DNA from 3 places in the Fusibacter sp. QWL-12 genome. Region 2 is predicted to be linked to each of the others. Evidence: riboswitches for the same ligand, from Rfam matches in the RefSeq annotation. Region 2 holds a riboswitch; each other region holds the start of a gene.

Region 1 (6,225 bases), 1.8 Mb from region 2:
CTTAGTACGTGAGCCTTTTACGAATGCAGGTAAATCAGTTGGAAGACCTGCCCCAGAAATGATAAAATCAATGCCTTCTTTAACGGCCTCAGTTACATGTTCTTTATAGTTGTTCATGGCCACCATAAAGTTAACACCAACGAGACCGTTTTTAGTATTTTCTTTTACAGTACGAATTTCGTTGCGAAGTGCTCTGAGATTTGCTTCAAGGCGGTTGGTATAAAAATCGGACTCTTTAAAACCGAGATTAACACCTGAAATAACGCCAAGTCCACCTGCGCTAGTAATCGCTGTTGCGAGGCCAGAGCGCGTTACGCCTACGCCCATTGCACCTAAAAATATGGGAATCTTAATAGATAATTGTCCTACTTTTAGCTCGGGAAGCTTCATAAACTCCTCCTATAATATTTAATCGAATTTATTTTACATCATCAAACGTAGTGTCACAATGTAGTTACACAAAATGCTATAAATCGTTAATAAACTGTTATTCAGTTGTTAGATTTTATGTCAATCAATGTTCTTAAAAAAATGCATTATTTTAAACTGTGGGATAGCATTTTTGAAATGACCATTATATAATGAAGTTGGGTAACTTTTTCCAAGAACGTTATTTATGAAAGGGGCTTGGAAGATGAGTAAAAATGTATCAATTGATTGGTCAAGTTTAAGCTTCAGTTACACAAAGACGGATTTACGTTATGTGTCAATGTGGAAAGATGGTAGCTGGGATGATGGGAAACTAGTTGAAGACAATATGATTACAATTAGTGAAGCGTCTACAGCAATCCATTATGGACAACAATGCTTCGAAGGTTTAAAAGCGTATAGAACACCCAATGGTGACGTGCAGTTGTTTAGACCTGATGAAAACGCATTGCGTATGATCAGAAGCTGTCGTCGTGTGATGATGCCTGAAGTACCAGTTGAGAAATTTATCGATGCTTGTATGCAAGTTGTAAAAGCGAACATGGACTTTGTACCGCCATATGGTACTGGTGCAACCTTATACTTAAGACCTTACGTGATCGGTGTCGGTCACAACTTAGGCGTTAAGTCAGCTCCAGAATTCATGTTTGGTGTGTTTGCAGTACCTGTAGGTCCATACTTTAAAGGTGGTATGGCACCAGTTAACTTTACTATTGCAGATATGGACAGAGCAGCACCTTTTGGTACTGGCGCAGCTAAAGTAGGGGGTAACTACGCAGGTAGTATGTTACCAAACTATGAAGCTAAAAAGAGAGGCTTTGCAGATTGTATTTATCTCGATCCTAAAACGCATAGTAAGATCGAGGAAGTTGGTGCAGCGAATTTCTTTGGAATCACAAAAGATGGAAAATTCATTACACCAGATTCGCCTTCAATCTTACCAAGTATCACCAAATACTCTTTGATGTATTTGGCTGAAAATTATCTTAAGATGCCAGTTGAAGAAAGAGATTGCTATATCGATCAAATCGATGAGTTTGTTGAAGCGGGTGCTTGTGGTACTGCAGCTGTAATTACACCAATTGGTGGTATTGATTACAAAGGAAAACTTCATGTATTCCATAGCGAAACTGAGGTTGGTCCAATCACTAAAAAACTCTATGATACGCTTGTAGGTATTCAATTTGGGGAAATTGAAGCACCTGAAGGTTGGATCTATAAAGTAGAGTAATCGTATAGTAATGTAATTAAAAAATCTAGCAATCAATTTGATTGCTAGATTTTTTTCAGTAACAGGATTGTTGTCTCATAAGTTTTTTGACACAATATGCTAAATCAAATGAGAAATGAACTTTATTTAATTTTCCAGATGCCTAAGAAAGGTGGTTGAGAGGTGAAGTGGTAGTTGATGCCGAAAGCAGAGAAAATTAACTCACTTGACCAAAGTGCGATTGAAAGGCCATATGCCTTTGATTGCTTTGCACCATACTTTTCATCTCCTAGTATTGGGTGCCCAACATGTGCAAGCTGTGCTCTAATTTGATGCTTTCTACCGGTATGAAGTGTAACACACAAATCACACAAAGATCCCTCAGCAAGTTTATAATGACTCTTTACCTCGTAATCTAAGATAGCAGTTTTAGTGCCAATTGCCGACTCATCTACAATTTTAGATACATTTACAGAACTGTCGTATAATATTTGATGTGTTAAGCCTTTGATGTCTTCTGTAACGTGTCCTTCAACCCTTGCAGTATAACGCTTAATCACACATCTCGATGCAAATAGATCATTTAATGTTCGCGTGGCGTTAGGGGTTTTGGCAAATACCACAAGACCTCCCGTATGGCGATCCAATCTATGCACCAAACCAAGATAAGGATCTTCGATACCACATCCGAATTCTAAGTAATCTTTTACTTGATCGTATAGATTGAGTCCACCCTTTTTGTCACGCTGTGTAGGTAGATTTTGTGGCTTTTCGACGACGATAATGTGTTTATCTTCAAAAAGTGGTTTCATAAACGCTCCTTTTGTGGTTAACATAATGATAAAAATAATCTGAATTGGGTATATATTAATATTGATGATACCACGTTTTGATAGGTTAAAACAAGGCTTTAAGTAAAGGGGCTGATTTTGTGTCGATAAATCCTGTGGGTTCTTCTAATGGGGTTCTGATAAATGGGAATAAACAGATTAAAAAAGCACCCTCTAGCGAAGTGCCTAATATAAGCGGGTCGCAAGCTAGTAATAACTTTAGTGGTAAGGTTGTGAAGTATGTATCACCTGAAAATAGAATGGATCGTCTAATAGAAATCTATGGTGAAAAAGCATTAAAGCAAATGGGTGTTATTGAATGTAGTACTTGTAGCTCAAGAACCTATGTGGATGGTTCTGACGATGCGGGCGTTTCCTTTAAATCGCCAACGCATGTTTCGCCCGAAGCTTCTTTCCAAGCGGTTGCATCACATGAACAAGAGCATGTCACAAGAGAAAGAGCGAATGCAGATGCTAATGATGCAACGGTTGTCAGACAAAGTGTTCAGATTTTTACAAGTGTTTGCCCAGAGTGTGGAAGAAGATATGCGTCTGGTGGGGTAACAAAAACCACCACAATGAGTGATGGTCAGGAAAACAAATATAATAATGATCAAAATAAGTCTGGAAAAACGACTAGTGGTAATTTACTAGAAGCTTTGATTTAGTTTGCTAGTTATTATTTCTAAGCTCGATCATGACATCGGGCATATCGGTGATAATACCTTCTATACCGTATTGGATTAAACCCTTTGCAACAGTAGGGTCATTAATCGTATACGCATTAAGAAGAAGTGTATGCTGCTTGATTTCACCTAACATTCTATTGGTTAAAGACTGATAAGCTGGGTGATAATAATCGGCATTTAATCTTTTAGTATACTCCCACGGTGCAACCATTGCGCTTGCAGTTAAGATACCCGTTTGTGCTTCAGGATCTAGCGCTTTGATTTTGAGTAACGCATAATGATCAAATGAAGAGTAGATCAATTGTGATTTTGGCAAATAACGATTGCAGAGTGATAGGGTTTGTGTCTCAATATTAGGATAAAAATCACTGCCTGCTTTAAATTCAACATTTAGAATGGTAGCTTTCCCAGTTTCTTGATCAAATGTTTTTATAAGCTCAAGCACTTCTTGTAGCGTAGGTATTTGATCGTATTGATTTTTAAATTGGACTTTCAGTTGCTTTAATTCTGCAAGTGTGAAATCAAAGATATTGCCATTTACACCACACATTCTATCAAGTGTAAAATCATGAAAAACGATGATTTCACCATCCTTTGAATAATGAATGTCAAGCTCCAGACCGTCTGCTCCCATTTCAAGCGCTTTTCGAAATGAAGTTAACGTATTTTCAGCATAATAGGCTTTTGCACCTCTGTGTCCAAATATCTTAGTCATATGATCCCTCCAAATTAGTCATCTTTTTTTTATTATAATATGAATTGATCAAAATGACCATTTAGATTATACAACTGCAATTCCAGCTTCCTCAAAAGTTATCATATCATTATTCATCGCACATGCTGACTCAATTAGACCAAACGCTAGAACTGCACCACTGCCTTCACCTAAACGCATGTTCATGTGAAGATAGGGCTTAAGACCGAGTAACTCAGTAGCCAAACTTGCACTTTTTTCTTCAGAAGCATGTGAGGCAAAAAGGAAAGCGACTACATCTGGGTTTATTTTTTTTGCGATTAAGGCCGAAACGGTTGATATATAGCCATCTACAACTACTGGTACACGATAGATAGCGCCTCCGAGCATGATTCCGGTCATACCGGCAATATCATATCCACCAAGTGCAGCCAATAACTCTATTGGGTTTTCCAGTTGTGACTTTGATTTTGATTCGATGGCACGTCTAATGACAGATGCCTTATGTGATAGCTTTTCAATTGGAAAGTTCGCACCAACGCCTGTGATTTCTTCAGGTGATTTACCACTTAAGACAGAGAGAAGAGCAGTGGAAGGCGTTGTATTCCCAATTCCCATTTCGCCTGTTGCAATAAGATTATGACCCTCTTCTTTTGCAATCCGTACCATTTCAATACCAATTTGGATTGCCTCTAGAGCTTGCTCCGTAGTCATAGCATCTGATTTAGCGATATTGTTAGTTCCGTTAGCTATTCTTCTATCAATGAGAGAGGGATGTTTTTCTTGAAAATTAATCCCGATATCTACAGCATATACAGTTGTACTGGTATGCTTCGCCAATGCACCTACACCTGTTACCCCTTTAGCAATGTTAAGGGATTGAACCCATGTGACAATTGGAGGTGCTGATGCTATATCTTCTTCACAGACACCATGATCGGCACACATGACGATGACTGCTTTCTTTTCAATTGTAGGTCTTTCGGTTTTATAGATCCCAGACAATTGAACTGCGATTTCTTCAAGAGCACCTAGTGAGCCTTGTGGTTTGACCAGTTGATCGACACGTTGACGTGTAGCGGTCATCTTTTCCATACAGAGTGGTTGGATTTTTTGTTTTAATTCGTTTGTAAAAGCTTTCATAAATGGCCTCCAAAAATAATTTTTTAGGGGCAATAAAGTGAGTCTGAACTGAATTCAACAGAAAAAAAAGCCCATTACCTCAATGTAAGTTTATCATTTAGAATAAACTTATCCCTTGGGTAATGAACTTTACCGTCGTCCATTGATTCAACTACAGGCAGGTCTCCTGGCTCAACATCAATGCGTATCGCGCCTTCCCAGTTTCCCAGTGGCATATGCGATCGCTCCGTCTTACAGTGATGGGTTCGCTTAGGACTTTCACCTAATTCCCTATTCTCCAATTTATTGGCACCTATAACATTTACATTCTAGCGTAGAATGAGAGACAAGTCAATTTATAAAATTATTTTAATCCTTATTAAAAAATTGCATAAGCACAATTTCATGTTATAATAGTATAGGAAAATAGATAAGGAGGCGTTAATCATGATTTCAAAAGAGGTACGCGAGAATTTACAGAATGCGTCTTGGATCAGAAGAATGTTTGTTGAGGGGAGCAAGCTCAAGGCGCAATTTGGCGAAGACAACGTTTATGACTATAGCTTAGGAAATCCCTATTTTGAACCCCCTAAATCAGTTACTGATAAGTTGAAAAGTGTTGTAAACGCTGACACACCAGGTGCACATAGATATATGGATAATGCAGGCTTTCCTGAAGTTAGACAAAAGGTAGCGGATGCAATCAATAGAGATATCGATCAGCCAATTGCAAAGGAGCATGTCCTTATGACTGTTGGCGCAGCAGGTGGAATCAACGTACTTCTGCGAACGGTTATGGATGCTGGAGATGAAGTGATTATATTTGCGCCTTATTTTGCTGAGTACATTTTTTATATTAATAATCACAATGGTGTTCCAGTCATCTTAAAAACGGATGAAAAGACATTTGAACCAGATTTAGAGGCATTCAAGTCTGTCATCACGGAAAAAACACGTGCGGTAATTATTAATTCACCGAATAACCCTACTGGTGTCATCTATTCAGAAGAGACCCTTAAAGGGATTGGACGCGTATTAACTGAGGCTGAAGAAAAATTTGGTAGAGAAATATACTTGATTTCTGATGAACCATACAAAGCGCTTGTATATGATGGTGTTGTTGTTCCAAACATTCACAACTACTTCAGACACTCTGTAATGGTAAATTCTTATTCTAAATCACTTGGACTTGCTGGCGAGAGAATTGGTTATATTGCAATTAATAGCCAGTTTGAAGATGTTGAGCTTTTT
Region 2 (6,225 bases):
TAACACGTCGGGCAACGTTTTGAATACGTTCAACACTACCGACGGATGTTCCGCCATATTTTTGTACTATGATATCCATAAAGCCTCACTTTAATACTTCTATAGTTGTGCCGCTGTGATTAACTGGAATTGAAAAATATTGCCAATTGTGCTTAAACTCAGATGTATTTATAAGACTTGAAATATTAATAACAGTTCCTTTTTTTACAATTGTAATTAAGGTTGGGCCAGCACCTGAAATAAAATAACCTAAATGATCGATTTCATTTATTGCGGTAAGAATCAAATGACTGTCTTCAATGAGTGGAAAGCGGTACGGCTGATGGACACAATCTTCAAAAGCCATTTTAAGGTGTTTATAGTCCTGTGTAATCAAGCCATGCATCAAGAATCCCATTCTTGAAACATTGAAAATTACATTTTCACGAGGATATTCAGCTGGCAATGATCGACGTGCTTTTTCTGTACTAAGTTTATAATTGGGCACAAAAACAACAAGCTCTAGTTCTTTTGGAAATTTAATTTGAGAATAAATCGTTTGATCATTAATTGTGGTTGCAAGAACCACATTGCCTAAAATTGCTGGAGCAACATTATCAGGATGACCTTCTAGCTGATTGGCATAGTCGATAATCTCATGCTGAGAAAGTGGATAATCCAAAAGGTAGTTTGCGGCAAAAAGTCCAGCTACTAACGCTGCTGCAGAACTGCCCAAACCTCTAGATACTGGAATTTGAGTATCTTCCATAACAAGAGTATAGCCAAGTTTGGATTGGTTAAATTTTCTAAGTACAAATTCAATTGCTTGAATTACATAATTATCTTTATCCTCGACAAGCTTCTCATTTGTCCAAAAGACCATTTTTTCGGAATCGTTCTTTTCTATTGTGATGGTTTGAAAAAGCTCCAATGCCATTCCGAGACAATCGAAACCTGGACCGAGATTAGCTGTGGTTGCAGGAACTTTTATACGAACCATAGGACCTCCAATTAGTCTAGCATAAGGTAGTGTTGTAAATGAGATAACTGATATTTTAACTTTAACTCTATAACCTCTTTTTCAGTGAGTGAATCAAGTTGAATATAGAGATGATCCACGTTACTTTCAATTTTATCTGTCGAAGGAAGAGGTTTAATCTCTGAGCCAGTAAGAACAAACAACTTATAATCATTAAGAGATCTAACTTCAATAGCATTAAATTGTTGTTTTGGAATGCTAATAAGCCATGATGTAGCAACTGGATAAAGCTTTAATTGAGGCACCTCTTTTAATATTCGGTTGATTGATTTTTTCTTGTTTTGCATTAGATCAACCAAATCACCTATGACTGCAGTAGCTGTAGGATTTTTACCCGCACCTTTTCCTGAAAAAAACAATTCACCTACTGCTTCTCCAACAACGCTAATTGCATTAAACTCATTGTTTATCGAAGCAAATTTTGAACTTGATGGCAACATCACAGGTCTGACGCCGATATATAGCCCATCATCAAACTGCTTTGAAATTCCTAATAGTTTTATGATCTTCCGTTGACTGTTTGCAAACAAAACATCTTCAAAAGCAATTTTTGTAATTCCTTGAACCGGAACCTCTTTCCAATTGATATTCGTCTTCATACCAAGTTTGGTTAAAATGGTGATTTTTCTTGTGGCATCAAGTCCTTCTACATCAGAAGTCGGATCAGCCTCTGCGAACCCAGCAGCTTGTGCTTCAGCTAAGGCATCACTGTAGCTCATATTCTCATGAATCATCTTTGTTAGAATGAAGTTAGTTGTACCATTGATAATGCCCATTATTTCATGGATTTGATCACCACCAAGACATTCTCTAAGTGGTTTAAGAACTGGGATGCCACCACCCACGCTTGCTTCATAACTGAGTTCAACTTGATGTTCAAGTGCAAGCTTATGCAGTTCGGCACCTTTTTCAGCGATTAGATCTTTATTGGAAGAAATAACTGGTATGCCACGCTTTAGAAGAGAACTCACGTAATCAAATGCTGGCATTATTCCGCCGATGGTTTCAATTGCCACATCAAAATCCAGTTGAAACAGTTGATCAAAGTCATTAGTAAATAAATTAAAATGAGGTAATTCAGCATATTTGTCTAATCGATTGACGAGGATGCCAACAACTTCGACATTTTGATCATACTCTTCATTAAATCGGTTTTTGTTTGCTTGTATTAACTCATAGACGCCAGATCCAACGACGCCATAGCCTAATAGTAGTACTTTCATTTTGCCCCCTAGTTGATTTATTCGTTTGATTCGATGGCGTCTAATGTAAATCGATACACACCTTCAATATTTTTTAATTCTTGTGTGAGAGAGGTAAATGTCGTAGACATTTCCGTTATATCTAATGTAATAGTAACATTTGCTTTCCTATCAATCGGTGTACTTTGACTAATCGTAAGAATATTGCCATGATTTTCAGCGATAATCTCTAGTACTTGAGATAGAATTCCCGAATGATGATCCAAGGTCATTGAAATTGTCGCTTTCTTACCTAAGAAGCCATCCGTTAGTGTGAAAACATAATCATTGTATTTATAAAAAGTACTTCGACTAATTCCAACTATTTTAACAGCCTCAGCCACAGATGATGCTTTTCCATTATGTAGTAGTTCTTTGGCTTCAACAACTTTTAAGAACACTTCTGGAAGAACATTAATGTGAATCATTAAAAAATTACCTTTTTCCATATTGCCTCCCTGTCTTTCTATCGCGTACAACTGTACGTCGTTTGCATTACAAGGATTATAGCATAGGTTAATCACAGTGACAATAAAATGCTTGAGAAAAATAATGTTTTTTTTCTTGAACAAGGGTATAATACAGTTAAATACAATTATTTGGAGGCATAAAATGTCGTATTTTAAAGAGATAATTGAGTTACCTGCAACTGGTAATAAAGTGATTACTTTGGACTTATTAAAAAATCAAAATTTTGTTCTCTATTTTTATCCTAAAGATAATACTTCTGCTTGTACAACCGAAGCGATAGAGTTTGGTGAACTATATGATGATTTTCGAGCGCTCGGATATCATGTTTATGGCATTAGTAAAGATACGCTGAGTTCACATGAAAAATTTAAAGACAAATATCAAATTCCGTTCACGCTAATTAGTGATAAAGATAAATTATTGCTAACTGATTTTGATGTTATCAAGGATAAAAAAATGTATGGAAAAGCAGTGAAGGGGACCGTAAGATCAACATTCATTTTTAATGAAGGTTTGAGATGTGTGAAAGAGTTTCGCGACATAAAAGCGGTCGGTCATGCAAAAGAAGTTTTGAATTTTATTGAAGAACATCTTGAAAAGTAACAGATTAAATAATATACTATATATTGATCGTTATTGTATGTCTCGATCTAAATATAGTATATTTTTAATTAGAAGGGCATAAATATTTTGTTTATAGCTTGACAATTATTTGTCACAAGATTATAATGAGTTTAATTGAATAGCCATCTAGGTGCTTAGCCATAAGCTAAGAGGGAAAGAGGTTGAAATCCTCTGCAGCCCCCGCTACTGTAATTAGGGATGAAATCCGGAATACCACCGATTATCGGGAAGGTCGGAAAGTAAAGTGAACTATAAGCCAGGAAACCTGCCTTGATGTAATATAACCAATACTTCGGAGGGAAGTTATGTGGAATGGTAGATACCAGCACACGTTTTCCTCGTGTGCTGTTTTTTTTATACAAGAAAACATTTTCTTATATATTAATGGCGTTTTTTATAGATTATTTGGGGGAAATATGGCGAAAAAAATTATGTTTCAGGGTACGGGTTCATCTGTTGGAAAAAGTTTAATTGTGGCTGCTATGTGTCGTATTTTGAATGACGAAGGCATAAAAGTAGCACCCTATAAATCACAGAATATGGCATTGAACTCTTTTATTACAGAAGACGGAAAAGAAATGGGGCGTGCGCAAGTGGTTCAAGCTGAGGCAGCACGTATTAAACCAACTGTGGAAATGAACCCTGTTTTATTAAAGCCTACAAGTGATGTGGGTAGCCAAGTCATATTAAATGGCGTCGTATTTACCAATATGGATGCACTTAATTATTTTTCAGCTAAAGAAATCTTAATTCCCCATGTAAAGGCAGCTTTTGATGCTTTGGCAAATCAGTATGAGGTTGTCGTCATTGAAGGCGCAGGGTCACCAGCTGAGATCAATCTCAGATCGCGAGATATCGTCAATATGGGCTTAGCAGAGCTCGTTGATTCTGATGTGATCATAATCGGAGATGTGGACAAAGGTGGCGTTTTTGCTTCATTATATGGTACTTTTATGCTTTTGAGTGAATCTGAGCAGAAGCGTGTCAAAGGATTTTTGATCAACAAATTTAGAGGGGATGTTAGCTTACTTATGCCAGGCGTTGAAATGCTTGAAAAGCTAATCGATCGCCCATGTGTTGGTGTTATTCCGCATATCCAAAACTTAAAAATAGACGATGAAGACAGCGTGACTGAAAGGTTTAATGCAAATAAAAAAGGCGATATCAAAGTCGGAGTGGTTAAACTCCCTTATATGTCCAATTTTACTGATTTTACTGTTTTTGATATCGAACCCGATGTAAACCTGAATTATTTAACAGAAGCAGAGCAAGTGAGCGATTGTGACCTCATTATCATTCCTGGAAGTAAAAATACGATTCACGACATGCGATTTGTAAGTGAATATGGATTTCAGCAAGCACTTTACAGATACCATAGACAAGGTAAGAAGCTCATAGGCGTCTGTGGTGGTTACCAAATCCTAGGACAAACCATAGAGGATAATTATGGCGTAGAATCAAAAGAAGTGAAAATTAATGGTCTAGGACTTTTAAATGTAGCGACGCAAATGGCAAAAGAAAAAACGACACGTCAAGCAAAGGGCAAAATTCTTCATACCATCACAGATGAGAAACTAGTTGGCACTGAGGTGACCGGCTATGAGATCCATATGGGTGAATCTACTGTGCTGAGTGGTGAATCGAAGGCATTTTTAGTGACAGACAAGGGTCATGAGGATGGTCAAATCAGCTCAGATGGGCTTGTTATGGGCACTTATTATCACGGTATTTTTGACAATGATGATTTTAGAAATGCTTTATTAAGTGAAATTAGAAACCACAAGGGATTAGCTCAAAATACGGCGACACTTAGCTACGAGCAGCTAAAAGACCTTGAATACGATAGATTGGCAAAGCATGTTAAAGAACACCTTAACATGCCACTTTTGAAAGACATTCTAAATGCATCTAGGAGTTAAGAATGAACTATTTTGTAATCATCGCAATTGCGATACTTCTAGATCGATTAATTGGTGATCCTCCTAATTGGCCGCATCCAGTTAGGTTTTACGGGTGGTTGATCAAACGTAATGAAAGGTGGGTCAGAAAGCATTTCACAAACCTAGTGGTAGGTGGTTACTTTCTCGTCTTCCTTTCAATTGCGGCTGCAGTTTTACCTATTGTGATCCTGCATCTACTTCTCCCACCTCTATTTTTTAAAATTCTAGCAGTTTATGTACTGTTTACTTGCTTGGCTTCAAAATGCTTATGTGATGAAGCAAAAAAGGTTGCAGAGACACTATTGCAAAACGATATAGAAAAGGCGAGGCTTCAAATCTCATATTTGGTTGGTCGTGATACCAGTCAGTTAGATGAAGCGGGCATTGTTAGAGCAACTGTTGAAACCGTTGCTGAAAATACCATAGATGGTGTTTTAGCGCCACTTTTTATGATGCTGATCGGTGCGCCATTCGGCATCTCAGTTGAGCTTGCTGTGGCGTATAAGGTAGTAAATACATTGGATTCAATGGTGGGCTATATCCACGATCCCTATCGTGAAATTGGGTTTGCATCTGCCAAGTTGGACGATCTATTTAATCTCATTCCAGCGAGGCTTGGCGCATTGCTGATGATTCTTGCAGGTGGGGTGAGCGGTAGCTTGAGGAAGAACGCCAACACAGGTAAAAACGAAACCTCAGTAGAGGATACCTATTCAGTAAAGAGAGCTTATACGATAAATTACGACTACTCAATAAAGAATGCCTATCGTGTATTTATGAGAGATCGTTATAATCACAAAAGTCCGAACTCTGCACATCCTGAATCGGTGGTAGCGGGACTTTTGGGCATTAGACTGGGCGGCACCAATACCTATTTTGGCAACGTCGTTGTAAAGCCAACCATCGGTGATTCAATCCATGAAATCGAGGT
Region 3 (6,225 bases), 940 kb from region 2:
TCTTCCAAATAACCGTCCACTTTTTGTGTCACCATCATCCCTACGACTCCTACTACAGCAGTAATAATCGCAACTAAAATAAAACCAGAAATAATTTTTGTGCCCGTTTTTAAATTGTTAAACCCCTTCATAAATTTTCCTCCCTCATTTTTTATAACAAAAAAACCGACCTTAAATATGTCATATGACATATTAAGATCGGTTTTACTTTTCAGCCAGATAATTATCTCTCTTTTAGTCCAACCAAGCTATTCGTTCAAATCACTTTGATGCATAATTTTCATTTTATATACAAAAATATCATTTAAGAAATCAACTTCTAATTTATAGAAACTAAATTGAAACTGATCGTTGATTTTATTTAAAAATTTATACTCCGTATTCAAACAATCTCTTTGATAAAAGCTAGTAAATACTTCAATCGCTTCATCTCCAAAATTCTCAATTAAATAGCGTTCGTATTCAGTGACAACCCCCTGTAATACCACGTGAAGCTCTTCTTCATAATATTTTATATATATATTCTTAGGGCCCTTTCCGTTGATACTTTTTATTATGTCTGTAAACGCCTTTAGAAACCTGCTTTTATCATCATTCGAAAAAATCAACTCATCACCACATGAATAAATTATTACAATATACAATTTCATTATAAAACTAAAACCATTTATTTGCAAGTATACTTGCGGAAGTTAATTTATTCTTCATTTTTTTGTAAATAATTCCCTAGAATTCACCTTCACAATTGAATCATTTTAATTAACTCAGGAAATTGGGGGATTCAAACACAACTAAAATTATTTTTAATTTCAATTGATATTTTCTTATCAACCCATTATAATTAGAGTCGTAATTAAAAATAGAAATAGGTGCAGTAGGTTTTTCTACTGTTAAAAGGAAAGTGGAGTGTAAATCTCCCACGGTCTCGCCGCTGTAATAGAAGAGTCTTTTCCGTAGTGCCACTGGGTAACTGGGAAGGTGGAAAAGATGTTGATGCTTAAGTCAGAATGCCTGCCATTTCTTGTATCTGTAAACTCTACGAAGATATAGAGGAGATACACGGTTGAAGTGCGCCTATTCTGGGCATCTGAAAACCTTGTTGCTATGAGCTTTGATGACATGGCCTCTCGAATTCGTTTCGAGAGGTCTTTTTGATTTTAATTTATTATGAAAGCAGGAATCAAATGAAACTCATCGCATTATCATATATCTTGATCATGATTATGATCATCTTCGCAAACGTCCTAAAATCAGCAAAGACGCAAGGTAAAAAACATCATCATCACGGTGAATCGCTCTCAATCGATTACTATGCCTATCAATCGGGATTAAAACACTGGCACCCAGTACTAAAGTCAGTTCTTTCAATCTCACTTCTGTTGATGGGAATCGGATTCGATTCTGCGCTGGTCTCCACGATGATCTTGGTGACAGCGATGTTTCTTGTGGTCGTTATCGGCAAACTGAGTCTGGTTCAGTATTTGAGAGTTCTTTCAATTCCGATAACTTTCATACTTCTGAGTCTATTGACGATTAGTGTCGATTATAGCACGCTGGTGCCTTCCGGTTTATCGGTCAGATTTTTGAGTGGGTATCTCTATACAAATCTTGATCTTCTGAAAGCAGCTGGATTATTGGGATTAAAAATGTTTGCAGCCATTAGCTGTTTGCAGATGTTGGCGCTTACTACGCCATCTTCAGAGGTAATCTTAGTACTAAAAAAGTGTCATCTTCCAAGCTTGATCATAGAGCTGATGGCACTGACTTATAGGTTTATTTTCATACTACTAGACGTTACGATGCGTATGAAAAATGCTGCTGAGTCGAGGAATGGTTATGTCGACTATAAAGCCTCCCTGAGGACGTTTAGTCAAATCGCAGCTGGGCTACTCATTCAATCTATTAAAAAGGCCAATCAATACTATATTGCAATGGAATCCAGATGTTATGAAGGTGAATACCATTACTACGAGGAAGAAAGGTACTTTAATCCTAAGCTTTTAGCAACAGTATCTGTTCTCGTCAGTTTCATTTTCATGGTAGGGCTAAATTCATACTTAAGGGGATAAAATGCGCACTGAAACCATACTTGAAGTCAAACAGTTAAAATATACCTATGGCAGCGGTACGAATGCTTTAAACGGCATTGACCTCATCATTAGTGAAGGCGAAAAAATCGCCGTTATCGGCGCCAATGGTTCTGGAAAATCTACCTTCTTTTTAAATATAAATGGGGTTTATTCGCCTGACGAAGGGTCGATCCTTTATCGCGGAACTGAGCTTAATAAGGGCAGTCTTAAAAATCTTAGAAAGCACATCGGCATCGTTTTCCAAGATGCAGATAACCAGATCATTGCGTCCACCGTACGTTCGGAAGTCGGTTTTGGACCTATGAATTTAAAGCTGTCTCGTTCAGAGGTAACTCAGCGCGTTGACGCTGCACTTGAAACTCTAAACCTGACCGAACTTTCAGATCGCCCACCTCATTATCTAAGTGGTGGTGAAAAGAAACGTGTCACGATAGCAGGCATTCTATCGATGCATCCTGAAGTCATCATATTTGATGAACCCACTGCCTCTCTTGATCCTGTCGGCAGTCAAATGCTCGAAAGCCTACTTCACGATCTAAATGCTTCGGGTAAAACCTTGATCTTGTCCACTCATGATATTGAGTTTGCCTATCGCTGGGCAGATCGAGTGGTGGTGTTTGACAAGGGACAAATCATAGGTGATGGTACTGCTCTTGAGATTTTCAAGAACGATGCGCTTTTAAAAAGAGCCAATCTCGTAAAGCCAAGCCTGCTAGCTGTTTATGAGGCAATGGTAGAAGCTTCCCTTCTACCTGCTAATGATGATTATCCAAGAACCTCTGAAGCGCTAAAAGCGCTGATTAAAAATTACACCAATATTTGATAGGGAGGACACATCATGAATTTGAAACAAAAAACGATCTTTATGGTCAGTATCGCCATTGCTTTCATCGTCGGCTTTGTACCAGTTTCAAATGCAATGCATATTATGGAAGGTTATCTACCACCAATGTATTGTATCCTATGGGGCGCAATTACACTGCCATTCTTAGTACTGGGTTATCTATCTATAAAGAAAACGGTTAACAACGATCGCAAATCAATCACACTCATCGCTATGTCCGGTGCGTTTATTTTTGTCATTTCATCGTTAAAAATCCCCTCAGTTACAGGTAGTTGTTCGCATATGACAGGAACAGGCCTAGGTGCGATCCTCTTTGGTCCAACTGCTGTAAGTGTACTTGGCGTAATTGTACTCATTTTTCAAGCAATTCTACTTGCACACGGCGGCTTGACGTCACTGGGTGCAAACACATTTTCAATGGCGATCGCAGGGCCTTTTTTAACCTATGCCGTCTATGTGATCTGTCGCAAACTCAAAGTCGGCAAGCATATGAGCGTGTTTTTAGCTGCAGCTTTAGGTGATCTTTTCACTTACTGCATCACAAGCTTACAACTTGCGCTTGCTTATCCTTCAGAATCTGGTGGCTTTCTGGTTTCAGGCGCAAAATTCCTTGCAGTTTTCGCTCCGACTCAAATCCCACTGGCAATTATCGAAGGCATCCTCAGTGTCTTAATCATCATGGCGCTTGAAACTTATGCAAAATCTGAGCTTAAGGGCATTGGATTTATAAAGGTAGGTGAAGAGTGATGAAAAAAACAAAGTTAAAGGTCGTTTTATTGCTCTCCCTCGTTCTAATCATCGCGATTGTTCCACTTTTCCTCGTAAAAGGCGCTGAATTTGGTGGTTCTGATGATGCAGGCAGTCAGGTGGTCTCTGAAATTACAGGTACTGAATACGAACCCTGGTTCACCCCGGTTATGGAAAGATGGATCGATGGCGAACTGCCTGGAGAAGTCGAAAGCTTACTTTTCTGTGTTCAAACGGGTATCGGTGTTGGGATCATCGCCTTTTTCTTAGGACGATTTGTAGAGAGAACAAAACAAGAAAAAATGAGAGCTATGGAAGATCAATAGTGACTACTAATTAATAACTACTAATTAGCATATATAAAAAGTGAGCTGATATTAATCTCAGCTCACTTTTTTATATCATAATCATAATTTAAAGCCCTAAGAACTGTCTCAGCGCCAGTTCGTCATTCAATATTCTTAAAGCAACGCCATTTTCCTTTAAAAGCGCTTCTAAGGCTATTTGATGTGCCTTTGCAGCTAGACCAAAATTGACCAAATCATCTGAACGATAGGCTGCGACTAGATTAGGGAGAACACTTAAGTCTAGCCCTGCTCTATCAAGCGTTGGCGTTAACTCAATATCCATCTCAACAGCGACAAACAAACAAGTCTGTGCATCGTTGATCTCAACTGCACGACCAATCTTATTATAGGAATTAATGAGTTCCTCATAAAAGTCTATAAAACAATCTTTAAATGGATGTGTCGTTTTCTTAGACTCAAAATAACGCTTTGTAGCTTCAAACAACTGAATGATGTCTGATTTTATTATTTCTATTTCATTTGATACAAACACCGTGTCGTATAATCTATCAAACTCAGGTGGAACAAGTGCCATTGAAAGAATTTCTTTTTTCAACTTACCTCGACCACGTTTTACCGTATCTGAGTTAAACAGCGCAATGGCATTTGTGACTGAATAGATAACTTCTATCCCAAATCGCCTCGCTACAGACAGGTCTTCTGTTTGTACCAGTTGATAAAGTGGGCGGTACGCCTCAGTCAGCTTGGAAAACGCCTTGTACTCAAACTTTTCACGGTCCTTCGTATCAAGTGCAATCTCCTTAAGCGACATAAACCGATCCAACGCTGTCTGATCCTTGTAGTACATAATTTTACCTTCGGTGATGATCGAAGTAATTCGCTCATCGTGATTGGCGATTCTCGTAAGTCTTTCCCAAGAAATTGGCCAAAAATCATAACCGATACCATCGATGATAAACACTTTGCCCAGTTCGTAACCTCGATCATTATCAACGACAAAGTATAGATCCAAATCGCTTCGAGCATGTGTTTCACCATAGATCGTCGATCCCATCACCACGACGATAGCGATGTCATCCGCATAGTCCTTCTTAATTTTCTCAAGTAGTGCTTCCAATGCTTTTACTGGCTTCATATAACCTCCATGAAGATTAAGACGTAATTAAATCAGAAAACTCAGCTTGTATCATTTGCCTTAACACTTCAGGATTGAGTGATACTTGTGTCCCAATCTTACCACCACTTACTGTGATTTCGTCGAGTTCAGTTGCAGCGTCATGTATAAAGGTTTTATATTTCTTTTTCATCCCTATAGGTGAACAGCCACCTCTTATATAGCCTGTATATTTTTCAATGTCTTTAACGGGAATCATTTCAATACTTTTTTCGCCACAAACCTTTGCAGCTTTCTTCAAATCTAAATTCTCAGCTACAGGGATCAATAATACATAAAGCTGTTTGCTCTGCCCCATGGTGACAAGTGTTTTATAAACGCATTCCACTGGTTTGCCTACTTTTTCAGCTACGGATACACCATCAATTTTTCCATCGTCAGGTTCATAGTGTGCCACCGTAAATTGGACCTTACTTTGTTCTAAGATACGTTCTACATTTGTTTTCTTCATTGTATTGCTCCATTCCAAATCGATCATCTTTATTTTGTTCGTCGATCACTTGCTTTTGCAAACGATTCTTTTTGTACATATAAGCCTTTATCCGCTACCAGCATCAACATATCTAGGCTTTGATTTGCATCTGCATCATATAAGGCATAACCCATACTGATGGATAGTTGATAAGGTTTTACCGACTTTTTATTATAATTATCAAATAAAATGCTCACCTGATTGATTCGATCTAATACAGCTGCATCTGTTTTAAGCTCTGTTGACAGTATGATAAACTCATCGCCACTTAATCTAGCAACTACATCGGACTTGTGCGAGCCTTCAACCAATAGGTTAGCCGCCATGATCAGTGCCTTATCGCCTTCTTTGTGACCGTAATTATCGTTCACTTGTTTAAAACGGTTTAAGTCACCATAGATAATAGCAAAGGAACGTCTACTTTCTCTCGCTTCTTTCAGTACGGTTTCAGCTTTTTCATAGTATCCTTTTCTGTTTAGAAGTCCAGTCAAATCGTCTCTATACACGGCCTTATTCTCTTCCATTAGTTTATCAACCTTATTAAAGGCATCTGAAAACTGAATTGCCATAATGTACGCCTGAGAAAAGAT

The links. Region 2 has a riboswitch for cobalamin ahead of AC4PID_RS13745 (cobyric acid synthase). Riboswitches for the same ligand answer to the same signal wherever they lie in the genome.
Region 1: it holds a riboswitch for cobalamin, as region 2 does, so the genes downstream of both, cobT (nicotinate-nucleotide--dimethylbenzimidazole phosphoribosyltransferase) here and AC4PID_RS13745 (cobyric acid synthase) in region 2, are expected to answer to the same signal.
Region 3: it holds a riboswitch for cobalamin, as region 2 does, so the genes downstream of both, cbiQ (cobalt ECF transporter T component CbiQ) here and AC4PID_RS13745 (cobyric acid synthase) in region 2, are expected to answer to the same signal.

Annotation. Positions count from the first base shown of each region.
Region 1 covers NZ_CM178745.1:729,124-735,348, reverse strand. Annotated here, with positions in the region: gene AC4PID_RS03965 (NAD(P)H-dependent flavin oxidoreductase) at 1-390, opposite strand, end outside; gene AC4PID_RS03960 (branched-chain amino acid aminotransferase) at 635-1,660, shown strand; gene AC4PID_RS03955 (RluA family pseudouridine synthase) at 1,783-2,451, opposite strand; gene AC4PID_RS03950 (hypothetical protein) at 2,730-3,137, shown strand; gene AC4PID_RS03945 (glycerophosphodiester phosphodiesterase) at 3,142-3,873, opposite strand; gene cobT (nicotinate-nucleotide--dimethylbenzimidazole phosphoribosyltransferase) at 3,940-4,995, opposite strand; cobalamin riboswitch at 5,135-5,306, opposite strand; gene AC4PID_RS03935 (pyridoxal phosphate-dependent aminotransferase) at 5,422-6,225, shown strand, end outside.
Region 2 covers NZ_CM178745.1:2,860,083-2,866,307, forward strand. Annotated here, with positions in the region: gene AC4PID_RS13720 (aspartate kinase) at 1-79, opposite strand, end outside; gene thrB (homoserine kinase) at 86-979, opposite strand; gene AC4PID_RS13730 (homoserine dehydrogenase) at 991-2,241, opposite strand; gene AC4PID_RS13735 (ACT domain-containing protein) at 2,259-2,708, opposite strand; gene AC4PID_RS13740 (peroxiredoxin) at 2,872-3,333, shown strand; cobalamin riboswitch at 3,466-3,641, shown strand; gene AC4PID_RS13745 (cobyric acid synthase) at 3,771-5,273, shown strand; gene cbiB (adenosylcobinamide-phosphate synthase CbiB) at 5,276-6,225, shown strand, end outside.
Region 3 covers NZ_CM178745.1:1,922,235-1,928,459, reverse strand. Annotated here, with positions in the region: gene AC4PID_RS09430 (methyl-accepting chemotaxis protein) at 1-131, opposite strand, end outside; gene AC4PID_RS09425 (Na-translocating system protein MpsC family protein) at 249-650, opposite strand; cobalamin riboswitch at 851-1,033, shown strand; gene cbiQ (cobalt ECF transporter T component CbiQ) at 1,185-2,069, shown strand; gene AC4PID_RS09415 (energy-coupling factor ABC transporter ATP-binding protein) at 2,071-2,913, shown strand; gene AC4PID_RS09410 (energy-coupling factor ABC transporter permease) at 2,929-3,681, shown strand; gene AC4PID_RS09405 (energy-coupling factor ABC transporter substrate-binding protein) at 3,681-4,007, shown strand; gene AC4PID_RS09400 (kanamycin nucleotidyltransferase C-terminal domain-containing protein) at 4,096-5,124, opposite strand; gene ybaK (Cys-tRNA(Pro) deacylase) at 5,141-5,614, opposite strand; gene AC4PID_RS09390 (sensor domain-containing diguanylate cyclase) at 5,644-6,225, opposite strand, start outside.